2 regions of the Pseudoalteromonas sp. GutCa3 genome follow, and region 2 is predicted to be linked to the other one. Evidence: predicted binding sites of a transcription regulator. Region 2 holds the regulator's gene; the other holds the start of a gene.
The links. The regulator sigma-54, encoded in region 2, starts transcription at its own class of promoters, with help from an activator protein. The targets are predictions, from matches to a motif close to GTTGGCACGNNNNTNGNNT.
Positions count from the first base shown of each region.

Region 1: the regulator sigma-54 is predicted to act here: its motif matches at 2,886-2,904, upstream of CXF64_RS11600 (BON domain-containing protein).

Region 1 covers NZ_PJBK01000068.1:44,593-50,386, reverse strand. Annotated here, with positions in the region: gene CXF64_RS11620 (substrate-binding periplasmic protein) at 1-354, shown strand, start outside; gene suhB (inositol-1-monophosphatase) at 408-1,211, opposite strand; gene CXF64_RS11610 (VOC family protein) at 1,488-1,904, shown strand; gene CXF64_RS11605 (LiaF domain-containing protein) at 1,943-2,611, opposite strand; gene CXF64_RS11600 (BON domain-containing protein) at 2,940-3,506, shown strand; gene CXF64_RS11595 (YqaE/Pmp3 family membrane protein) at 3,579-3,737, shown strand; gene CXF64_RS11590 (hypothetical protein) at 4,116-4,613, shown strand; tRNA gene CXF64_RS11585 (tRNA-Ile) at 4,869-4,945, shown strand; gene CXF64_RS11580 (5-carboxymethyl-2-hydroxymuconate Delta-isomerase) at 5,266-5,595, opposite strand.
Region 2 covers NZ_PJBK01000056.1:84,544-90,337, reverse strand. Annotated here, with positions in the region: gene CXF64_RS09700 (protein disulfide oxidoreductase) at 1-356, opposite strand, end outside; gene mgtE (magnesium transporter) at 413-1,771, opposite strand; gene CXF64_RS09690 (HPr family phosphocarrier protein) at 1,902-2,174, opposite strand; gene rapZ (RNase adapter RapZ) at 2,217-3,062, opposite strand; gene ptsN (PTS IIA-like nitrogen regulatory protein PtsN) at 3,081-3,533, opposite strand; gene hpf (ribosome hibernation promoting factor) at 3,538-3,825, opposite strand; gene CXF64_RS09670 (RNA polymerase factor sigma-54) at 3,852-5,351, opposite strand; gene lptB (LPS export ABC transporter ATP-binding protein) at 5,421-5,794, opposite strand, start outside.

The DNA of each region.
Region 1 (5,794 bases), on a different contig from region 2:
CTGCATATAAGGCCGTTTGCAAATTATCAGGCTATGTTTGCCTTAACAAGTGCAGGGCGTATTGATTACTTCCCACGTTCATTTATCGAGGTTAATTCAGAGCTAGCGGCAAATAAACAAAGTAACTTAGTGATAGTACCTAATTTATATATGAGTTATCCAACAGGGTTTTATTATTTTGTATCAAATAGTAAGCCAGAGCTTGCAGTGGCAATTAAAAAAGGGCTTGAGATAATGCAAAAAAATGGTGAATTTGACGTATTATTTAATGAATACTTCGCAAAGGATTTAAATACACTACCTTATACAAAAGGCAAAACGATAGAGATTAAGCTCGATAACCCTTATTTTTAGGCACAAAAAAAGGAGCCTGAGCTCCTTTTTAGCATGCTATTAATAGCATCAAATTAGCGAAGTAACGACTCAGTTAATACTGGACGAATTTCACGAATAATTGCTTGAGTCAATTTTGGTGAACCACAGATAATATTGCCGCTGTGGTTATAGTTATTACCACCAGCGAAATCTACAACCATACCGCCCGCTTCTTTAACCATAAGTTCGCCTGCAGCAGAGTTCCAAGGTTTTAAACCAATTTCAAAAAATCCATCAACACGGCCAGCTGCAACGTATGCCATATCTAAAGCAGAACAACCTGCGCGGCGAATGTCTGCAGTGTGTACAAATAATGCTTTAAACGCTTCAGTGTATGCATCCATGTGGTTTTTGTTTTTGAAAGGGAAACCAGTAGCAAGTACAGTGCCTGCAAGAACCGTAGTTTTGCTAACACGTAGACGTTTGCTGTTTAACTGAGTGCCTTGACCGCGAGATGCAGTGAAAAGCTCACCACGAATTGGATCATAAATAACAGCTTGGTCTAAACGACCTTTAACTTTAAGTGCGATAGAAACCGCGTAATGAGGGATACCTTTGATGAAGTTAGTTGTTCCATCGATAGGATCTACAATCCATTGGTAATCATCATCCTTGCCTTTATGCTCACCTAATTCTTCACCAACAATAGAGTGAGTAGGGTAAGACTGTAAAATAGTGTCACGAATTACGGCTTCGGCTTCTTTATCAATGTTAGTTACTAAGTCGTTAGCGCCTTTTTGTTGCACTTCAACTTTTGATAAATCTTCACTTGCGCGAAGTAAAATTTTGCCTGCGTTGCGCGCAGCGCGAACCGCAATGTTTAACATTGGATGCATGGTATTACCTTTGGGTTGTAAAAGAACGTTTATATATTTCAGCCGGCGTATTTTAGCGACTTTTGACATAAAGTAAACAATAAACCCCAAATACTTATGTTTGTTTTTTATACAAGATTGAAAAGTGTCTATATTTTAAAAAAATAATAATGAGCAATTAATAAGTCATTATGTTTCTTTGTGTGTTAATTAAATTGAATTAATTTTAAATAACACTTTACCTAAAGTTAGCTTGAGGTTTTATCGTAATCCTAACTTAATTGATAGGACAACATTATGTATTTAGAGCACGTAAACTTAGTCGCGAGTGATATAGATAGCATGCTTAAATTTTATCGCGCTGTATTTCCACATTGGTCGATTAGAAGTGAGGGCAGAGGCGATTGGCATGGAAAACCAAGACGCTGGGTACACTTTGGAGATGACATGCATTACATTGCGATAAGCGATCATGGTGAGGGTGAAAACAGAAACTTATCGGGCCATCAAATTGGTTTTGCACACTTTGCTTATGTAACTAATAATTTAAGCGCAGTAGTAATGCGCTTAAATAAAGTGGGTTTTACAGTAAGCAAGCAAGGTAGCGAGAATCCTTTCAGAAAGAATGTCTACTTTATTGATCCCGCCGGGTTTGAGGTGGAATTTGTAGAGTATTTAAGTGACATACCAAGCGAGCGAAATAACGATTTATAATAAAATACCAAGCAGCACGCTAAAGTGCTGCTACTCAATTATAGTGAGCGGTTATTATTACCCGTGCCAAACTGGGTTTTTAGCTCATTTGCAAAGCTCATAAATTTTTCTTTAATTGTGCGCTTTATTTTTACTTCAACCGATCCCATAACTGCCTTTCCTTCAATATGAATAGTAGGACCTTGGCGTTTGTTAAGCGACACAGATTTATTTTCAAGACTACTTAAAATACAAAACATTTTAGACACTACATTTACATGCTCTGGTACGTAAATCTCATCGCTACCAAAGATACAGTTAACGTGAATAGTTACATTTTGATGCGCAAAAATGGCATCAGTAAAATCAAGTGCCACCGATCCCATAAAGTTACTTAAATATATATTTTTTGGCACGACCCACTGACCGCTTCGTTCGTTAGAGCCTAAAATACTGCGTAATGTAAAATCATCATCACTGTTTTGCTGTGCACTATAATGTGGTTTAAATTGCGATTGTTTTTCTGCTTTATATTGCTGATCGGTATTAAGTGTTAAGTCTTCTACTAAGGCTAAAAGAGCGTCGTTATTAGGTGCATCCATCGCGCTATCGAGTCGTCTCTCAAATGCATCAACAGAAATAACCCCATGACTGTAATTATAAATTAATTGATCAATCACTTGTTCGCGTACTTGCTCTATTGGGCGGTCTTCAACTTTTACAGACATGGGGCATTCCTTATTATATTTACTATTGATACTGCTCTTGATGTTTATATGCAAAGCACGCACCAAATATAATTACCTTAATTATCAGTAGGTTAATTTATAATGATGTTTTTTATTTTGTTATATTAACGATAGATTAACCAAAAATGCAATTATCTAGCTATTTTCACTATTTGAGAAAGTTTTACCGAGTAGCCTGTAAATAGTTACACAACTATAGATAATGCCTCACTCCAAAATAAACTCAACCTATTGAAATATAAGTATAAATAAAGTTGGCCCAAAGCTCGCATTAGTTAAAGTGTCTTTAATCAAAAGGAGAAAGATTATGAAAACATTTAACAAGTCTATTATCGCAGCTCTAGTTCTTGGTACTACGGCTATGGGTGCCCAAGCAAACAGCTGGGAAAACGAAAGTAAAGATGCTTGGATTGATGGTAAGGCAGAAACAGTTCTACTTATGAACACTAATCTAAACAACTTTGACATTAACACTGATGTAAAAAATGGCAAAGTAGTACTTACAGGTAAAGTTAATAGCGAGCTTGATAAAGAGCTAGCAGAAGAACTTGTACTTAGCCTAGATGGTGTATCTGATGTTGATAACAGCCTTACTGTTGTTAAAAGCATGGATACCAAAGATAAAAGCAATGACATGATGGACGATGATGATAACGACCTAACGGACGCTAAAATCACCACTGTAATCACAACTCGCTTCCTGTTTGACTCAGAAGTTGGTGGTACAGACATCGATGTTGATACCGACAATGGTATTGTAACTCTGAACGGTTCAGTAGAGTCTGAAGCTGAAAAACAACTAGCAGTTAAAATTGCTAAAAATGCTGAAGATGTTCGTGACGTAGTTGATAAACTAGCTATTGTTGCTGAATAATACAGTATAGTTAAGGCCCACTAACACTGGGCTTTACGCCTTTTTAATGCTTAATTTAAATGGAGTTTAGTCATGGATATTATTCGTATAATACTTTCGGTTTTATTACCGCCATTAGGTGTGTTTTTGCAAGTTGGCTTAGGTATGCATTTTTGGTTAAATATTTTATTAACACTGCTAGGTTATTTCCCAGGTTTAATACATGCAATCTACATTATTGCGAAAAAATAATGACAGATTATATATTGTGTAAGCCGACTACTGAGGCCTAATGATACAATTGCCACAGTACTGTTCGGCTCACAATATTAGTTTTTAAATTAAATATTTTTTATCAAAATCTAATTTTTAATTTACTCAAACTAAGTGATTTATTTCTTGTAACTCACTCCCAAAATTCCCTCAGCCAAACCATTGCTTACTTCAATTAAGCTTTCTAACTAACTGCAGTGTTCTGACTCTGTATTGATGCCAGTTAGGAAATCTTTAACATTAGTTTGTTTATATATCTACAATACGCGATTAATTACTCTATTATTTAGTGACAATATTACCATCACTTCTAGTGTTATCATTACACCAAGCTTTTACGCATATTCAGGTAGCTAATTGAATATTCGACTTATACTGTCAGGCGTTGTGTCATTCGTTTTTTATTTTAGCTGGGCCTACTGGGCAAACAGTTCGGCAGATATTGCTAAATCGGTCACGCTTCAAGCTGCATTAGTACAAGGTTTGTATAGTGGATTTGTAACGCTGTTTTTTACTTTTATTTTAGAAAAGGTCGTCAACAAGTATAAGTTTAGTTATGTAACGCTTGCGTTTGTAACTCCAATTATTTGTATGTTTCATTCTAAAACACCACAAAACGTAGCAATACGACAAAGCTTCAATAATGTAATTAACTCTAGCGCCTCGTATTTAGGTAACAAAAAAATAGCAGGTGTACTTTTTGCGCCTATTATTCCGATTACTATTCAATCGAGCTTAGTGATTATGGTGAATGTAATTAATCAGACACCTAATTTGGCACTTACAGTAGCCCCAAGCATATTTTTTACAGCCTTGTATGCCTACACATATATGTTAGCTTTACTTAAAAAGTAGAGCGTTAAAAATAAAAGACTATATGTGGGAGGAGGGTTTTTATAATTTAACGCAGAGAATATCATGGGAAATATCTTACATTTTATGCTTATACCCACCTAAAAGATTACTATTTAAGCAGTTAGCTTACTGATTGTTAAAATAAAGGTGTTTGGTAGTGACAAGCACCTAAAAAGTTTTTATACTGCAACCCGCTTTAGTCGCTCTGTGACTGAACGCTTCAAAAATTAACTGCCTAGCAGTTATATAAAAGTTGGCCCCTTAGCTCAGTTGGTTAGAGCACACGACTCATAATCGTTAGGTCCCCAGTTCGAGTCTGGGAGGGGCCACCACTTTTGCAAACTTTCCAAAAAATACCTACTCAAATTATTTAAAGCTACATGAACTTAATATCGTGTAATTTATTATTCTTTATTTACCCCTAATAATAAGTATAATTTAAATAAAGTTAATCCATAGATTAAGCTAAGCTTTCTTAAATTTGAAAGAGTGCGAATGCACTATTAAATTCCAGCGTTAGATCGGACGCTATTCATGCTCTGTCTTGTAAATAATAATGAGCTGCATCTGATTTCAGAATACAAAAAAAGCCCCTATTGGGGCTTTTTACTTGCTAGTGTTTACTTCTATTGCTCAAAACTACAAGAGTTAACTAATTTTTACGGTATATCTCATGCTCAATATCGTAAATATTTACGCTTAAACTGTCTGATGCTCTGCAGTATGTTTTTAAGCATGAAAGTAGCAGTTCGCTTAACATTTGTTTTTGCTCAATTGAGCGTCCCGCTAAAATATGTACCGCGATATGTATAAACCCTGATTTTCCTGCGCCAAGTTGATATTGCTGATAAGCAATGGCACGTGTTTTGATGGTTTCTAATTCAAATAAGTTACTTTCGAAAGCGGTAGTGTGAATTTTTTCTACCAGTACTTGTGGTAAAACAGGGAGGTCTTCTGAGTGTTCAATAATAATGTGCGGCATTTAGGCGTTTCCTATTATGAGTTACTGCATGAGCGAGAGTTAATTGTATCAAATACAACAGGGTTCGCTAAACCCTGAGCTATCTAAAATCTTTACTTTAAACTAATTTAGTCGTATTTATTTTTGATGTTAGTATAAAAACAAACAGGTGAACCTTCGCTTAGTAACGTAGGTGCTAAGTTACTTATATATTAATTGA
Region 2 (5,794 bases):
AGTTTTTGATCCGAACCTGATTTTATTGCGATGCTAACCACAGGGTAGTTATTCTCGTTTGCGAGTTCGTTTATGGCAGGGGAGGTAATACTACAAATAGGGCACCAAGTTCCCCAAAAATAGACAAGTGTTGGTTTATCTTGGCTCATTGCTGACAAATCAATGTTTTGCCCTTTATAATCTATTAATTGTAATTGAGGATTTGCTGGCATAACAGGTTGTCGCCACCAATTGACAGCGTTATAAATTACGAAAAATATGAAACCATATATCAACACACTTTTTAATATTGATAGGCCTTTTTGTTTTGGCGTTTTTTTAGGTGTGTCTTTTTTATTTTTGGTATCCGTTGTCATAGTTGCAGCTTTACCCTAAGTGTTTTTTACTTTAGTTATTTGCAAAGGTTTCTAATTTAAACCAGCAACCAACTAGCAGTACCTAAAAAGGCGAATATACCCACAATATCTGTCACCGTGGTTAGCACCACACTCCCTGCAAGAGCTGGGTCTATATTCATTCTTTTAAGAATAATAGGGATACTCGCACCAGCAACACCTGCCACCACTAAGTTCATAAACATAGCGAAGGCGAGTACGCCACCAAGCATAAAGTCCCACTGCCATAGGGCAATAACACCTGCTATTAACAACGACCACAAAACACCGTTTAACGCGCCAATAGCAAGCTCTTTCATCATCAAGAAACGTTGGTTTGTTTGATTTATATGACCTACCGCAATACCACGAATAACAAGCGTTAATGATTGGCTACCTGCAACACCGCCCATAGAAGGGACAATACCGTTAAGTACAGCTAAAATAGGTAAAACATCTAAAGTGCCTTCAAAAAAGCTAGCTACAAAAGCAGCTGCAAGTGCAGTTAGTAAGTTGACACCTAACCAAACTGAGCGTTTTTTAGAGCTTTTTAGTACTGGCGCAAAGGTATCTTCTTCATCATCAAGGCCGGCTAAGCCCAATAAACTATGCTCAGCATCTTCTCGGATTACGTCAACGATGTCATCGATAGTGACACGACCAAGGAGCTGATCGTTATCATCAACTACGGGGGCCGATATCCAATTATGACGTTCAAATAATTGCGCGACTTCACTTTCATCCATTGAGATTGGAATGGATTCACAATCTTCATCCATTAAATCGCGAACAATCTTTTCTGGCGGGTTAGTTAATAATGTACTCAGCGATAAAGCGCCTATAAAGCAGTTATGCTTATCAACAACGTACAAGTCATCGGTACCTTCTGGTAACTCGCCACGTAGCCTAATATACCTAAGTACAACATCAAGCGTAACGTCAGGGCGAATGGTCACTGTATCGGTGTTCATTAGCGCGCCAGCAGAACGCTCTTGATACGAAAGTGCTTGTGTTGCACGTTCACGGTCTTGAATGTCCATCGCACTAACAACGTCTTTATAAACGGTGTCCGGCAGACTACGTAATACTTCACCTAAGTCATCGTGGCCCATATCTTCGGTTGCGGCTGCAATGTGCTTAGGTTCCATTTGGGCAATAATGCCTAAACGAACATCTTCTGATAGTTCTTCAAGAACATCACCTTGCACATCAGGATCAACCAACTGCCAAAGGAGTCGGCGAATTTTATGTGGTGATGATTCTAATAATAATGCGGTATCACAAGGAGCTGTTTTTGCGAGCATGCGCCTAACTTGAACAAATTGACCACTATTGAGTGACTTAGTCACCTGTTTTAGTTGCTGTAGTGGGTAATCTTGTTCAAAAGCTTCAGGCATTGGCGTCCTTTATAAATTTTTATATTACTTTATGGGGAGAGGTGAGTTAACTGGCGTCACTAACCGTATTTATTTTATATATCTGTTTTAGTTGGGGCATTAGTAATGCGAGCATTATTTTTATAACTGTTTATTCTTGTTCATTAAAACGTTGTGCTATTAATTCTCCAACAGCATGTAAAGCTTGCTCAGAATCGGGGCCTTTACATACAACTTTTACTTCTTTGCCTTGGCTACTTTCAAGTAGCATTAGTGCAAGTACGCTATCGCCTGCGGCTTCTTTGTCATCTTGAAATAATGTAATTGTCGCATCAAACTGCACTGCTAATTGGGCAAGCACGGTGGCTGCTCTGGCGTGCAATCCTAATTTGTTTTTTATTAAAAAAGTGTCTTCACAATGCATAACTTACTCTACTTAAGCTGAACAGGTGATTATTCAGCTATATTATTTTTCTTGTTCGCGATGGCGAATTTTTACATTGGGATGTGTCATTGCAAAACTTTCACCGATAGTTTGCGCTAAATATACAGAGCGGTGTTGTCCGCCTGTACACCCAATGGCAATGGTTAAATAACTGCGGTTATTTCGCTCTAAGTGCGGTAACCACGTTTGTACAAATGTTTGAATTTGCCATGTGAATTTTTGCACTATGCTGTGATTGGCCAAATAATCTTTAACAGGTTGATCTAACCCATTTAAAGGTTTTAATTCAGGTTCCCAATGTGGATTTGGTAAAAAGCGTGCATCAAATACATAATCTGCTTCTTTTGGTATGCCGTGTTTAAAACCAAACGATTCAAACGTGACAATCAGTTGTTTATCTTTTTTACCTAAAATCTTTTCACGAATAGATTCAGCGAGTTGATGAACACTCAAATCAGTCGTGTCTATCATAAAGTCGGCGCGGGTGATTAATACATCAAGTAATTCTTTTTCTTTTTTGATGGCTAAATCAAGAGGCAACGAGTCAATTGATAGTGGGTGTAATCTACGAGTTTCAGAAAAACGTTTGATCAATGTTTGATCGTCGCTATCTAAATAAAATAACGTAGGTTTTGCAAAGCCAGGCAAGTATTCAAGAATATCGTTAAATTCATCCTGTTGTTTAGGGATGTTACGCACATCAATGCTAACAGCAATTTTATCGTAGCTATCAGACACACTGCGAACTAATGAAGGAAGCAAGTTAACTGGAATATTATCTACGCAATAATAACCTAAATCTTCTACAACGCGTAAAGCAACCGACTTTCCAGAACCAGAACGGCCGCTTATGATAATTAACTCCATTTAACACCCTTTATAAAACTATGATTGATTGACAATAACTTGGTAAAGCTCAGTATCTGATTTTGCACTGCGTAACTGTTTACAAAAATCTTTGTTGTTTAGTTTATCAGCAATGGTTGCTAGAGTCTTTAAGTGCTGCTGGTTATCGCCATCTGGTACGATGAGTGCGACGAAAATATCAACAGGGCGATTATCGATTGCATCAAAATTTATTGGAGTTTCGCTAACGAGTACTAAAGCCAAAGGCTCTTCTGCACCGCTCATTCTTCCATGAGGAATGGCAATGCCACGCCCTATACCTGTACTACCCAATTTTTCTCTGCTCATTAAAGCATTAAGAATATCTTGTTGCGGTAAATACGGAAGTTTGTCGTGAGCAAGTTCGCTAATGAACTCTAAAATTCTTTTTTTGCTATTAAAAAGGACCGCAGCTTTGCTGCAGTCCTGGCATATAAGTGAGCTTAATTTCATCATATTAGTGTCGAGCAAGCTTCTCTTTGTGTTTAATTACTTGTCGATCGAGCTTGTCGATCAACGAGTCAATGGCGGCATACATATCTTGATGTTCTGTAGAGGCAAATAGCTCAGCACCGCTTACGTGTATGGTGGCTTCTGCTTTTTGATTTAATTTTTCTACATCGAGAATGACATGAACATTATTAATATGATCAGAGTGTCTTTCTAGCTTCGCAAATTTGGTATTAATATAGTCTCTTAGTGAATCGGTTAATTCTACGTGACGACCAGTTAAGTTTAGTTGCATAAGCATTACCCTCTTTTTTTTGCGTCTTAAATCAAACTTTTACGCTGATTTGACGGTGGAATAGCCAGAGATTCGCGGTATTTTGCGATTGTACGTCTCGCTACTTTAATTCCTTGCTCAGCCAATATATCCGCTATTTTGCTATCACTCAATGGTTTTGCTGAGTTTTCTGCTGCGATTAATTTTCGGATAAGCGCACGGATTGCTGTAGATGAACATTCCCCCCCGTTTTCGGTGCTTACATGGCTTGAGAAAAAATATTTAAGCTCAAATATACCACGGGGTGTGTGCATATACTTTTGGGTTGTTACGCGCGAAATTGTTGATTCGTGCATTTCTACCATTTCAGCAACATCATTTAAAACCATTGGTTTCATGGCTTCAGGACCGTGTTCAAAAAAGCCTTGTTGTTGCTTAACAATACAATTTGTTACTTTTAATAGCGTGTCGTTTCTACTTTCTAAGCTTTTAATAAACCATTTAGCTTCTTGTAAATGCGAGCGAATAAACTGGCTGTCACCACTGGATTTTACAGTGCGAGACATTGCCGCGTATTGGCTATTAACACGAATTTTAGGCATGCTATCTGGGTTTAACTCAACAACCCAGCGGCCTTTAATTTTTTTAACTGACACATCAGGAATAACATACTCAGATTCTTCTCTTACAATAGTATCTGCAGGTTTAGGGCTAAGAGTATGTATTAATGTCATTACTTCTTTAAGCTCTTCTTCTTTGAGCTTAGTTTTCTTCATTAATGTACGATAGTCACGAGCAGCTAATAAATCAATATGCTCGGTTAAAATCATTTTTGTTTCATTAATGTAAGGTGTTTCTTTATCAAACTGGTTAAGCTGAATACACAAACACTCTTGTAAACTACGTGCAGCAATACCAACAGGATCAAACAGTTGGATGCGTTTTAATACAGCTTCAATTTCATCAAGTTCGACTTCGTTATCATCTTCGTTTTCTTGATTAAAGCTTTCTAAAATCTCTTCGCAGCTTAGTGTTAAAATACCTGAATCATCGACGGCTTCTACAATCGCAATAGCAATAGCTTCGTCTGTAGGGCTAAATGGCGTTAGTTGTAACTGCCACATTAAATACTCATGGAGCGTTTCAGTAGAGGCGCCTTGGTATATTGATTCGTCTTCAGGCATCGGACCCGATGATGCTGCTGGGGCGGCACTCATGTACTCATCCCAACTAACATCCATAGCCATGTCGTCACTTAGCGTGTCTTTTGCAAGTGCTTCACCACTATCTTGTTCGTATTCGCTTGGAGCATCATCGGCAGATGCGCTAACAGTTATGTCATCTGTATCTGCTTTTTGCTCGTTTTTACCTGCAGCGTCTTCTGAATAGTCTGCTTCTTCAACCTCTAATAGCGGGTTGCTGTCGAGAGCTTCTTGTATTTCTTGCTGGAGATCCAATGTACTGAGTTGCAACAAACGAATAGCTTGTTGCAGCTGTGGAGTCATTGTAAGTTGCTGGCCCATGCGCAGCTGTAGTGATTGCCTCATGTATCTCTAACAATCCTTTTATGTTGTTATAATTAATACTAGCAGATGCTTAAAGACATGGCGTAAATGTTACAGCCTAAATTGCTCGCCTAAGTAAACATCGCGTACTGTTTTATCATTTAATACGTGTTCTGGAGTACCTGATGCAATCAGCTCCCCATGAGAAACAATGTAGGCTTTTTCACAAACATCAAGGGTTTCTCTTACGTTATGATCGGTAATTAATACACCAATCCCACGATTTTTAAGATGTTCTATTATTTTCTTTATATCTAATACCGAAATAGGGTCAACACCTGCAAATGGTTCATCCAGTAATATAAATTTAGGATCTGCTGCCAGCGCACGTGCTATTTCAACACGACGACGTTCGCCTCCTGACAATGCCATACCTTGGCTATCACGAATGTGTTGTATGCTAAATTCATCTAATAATTTATCGA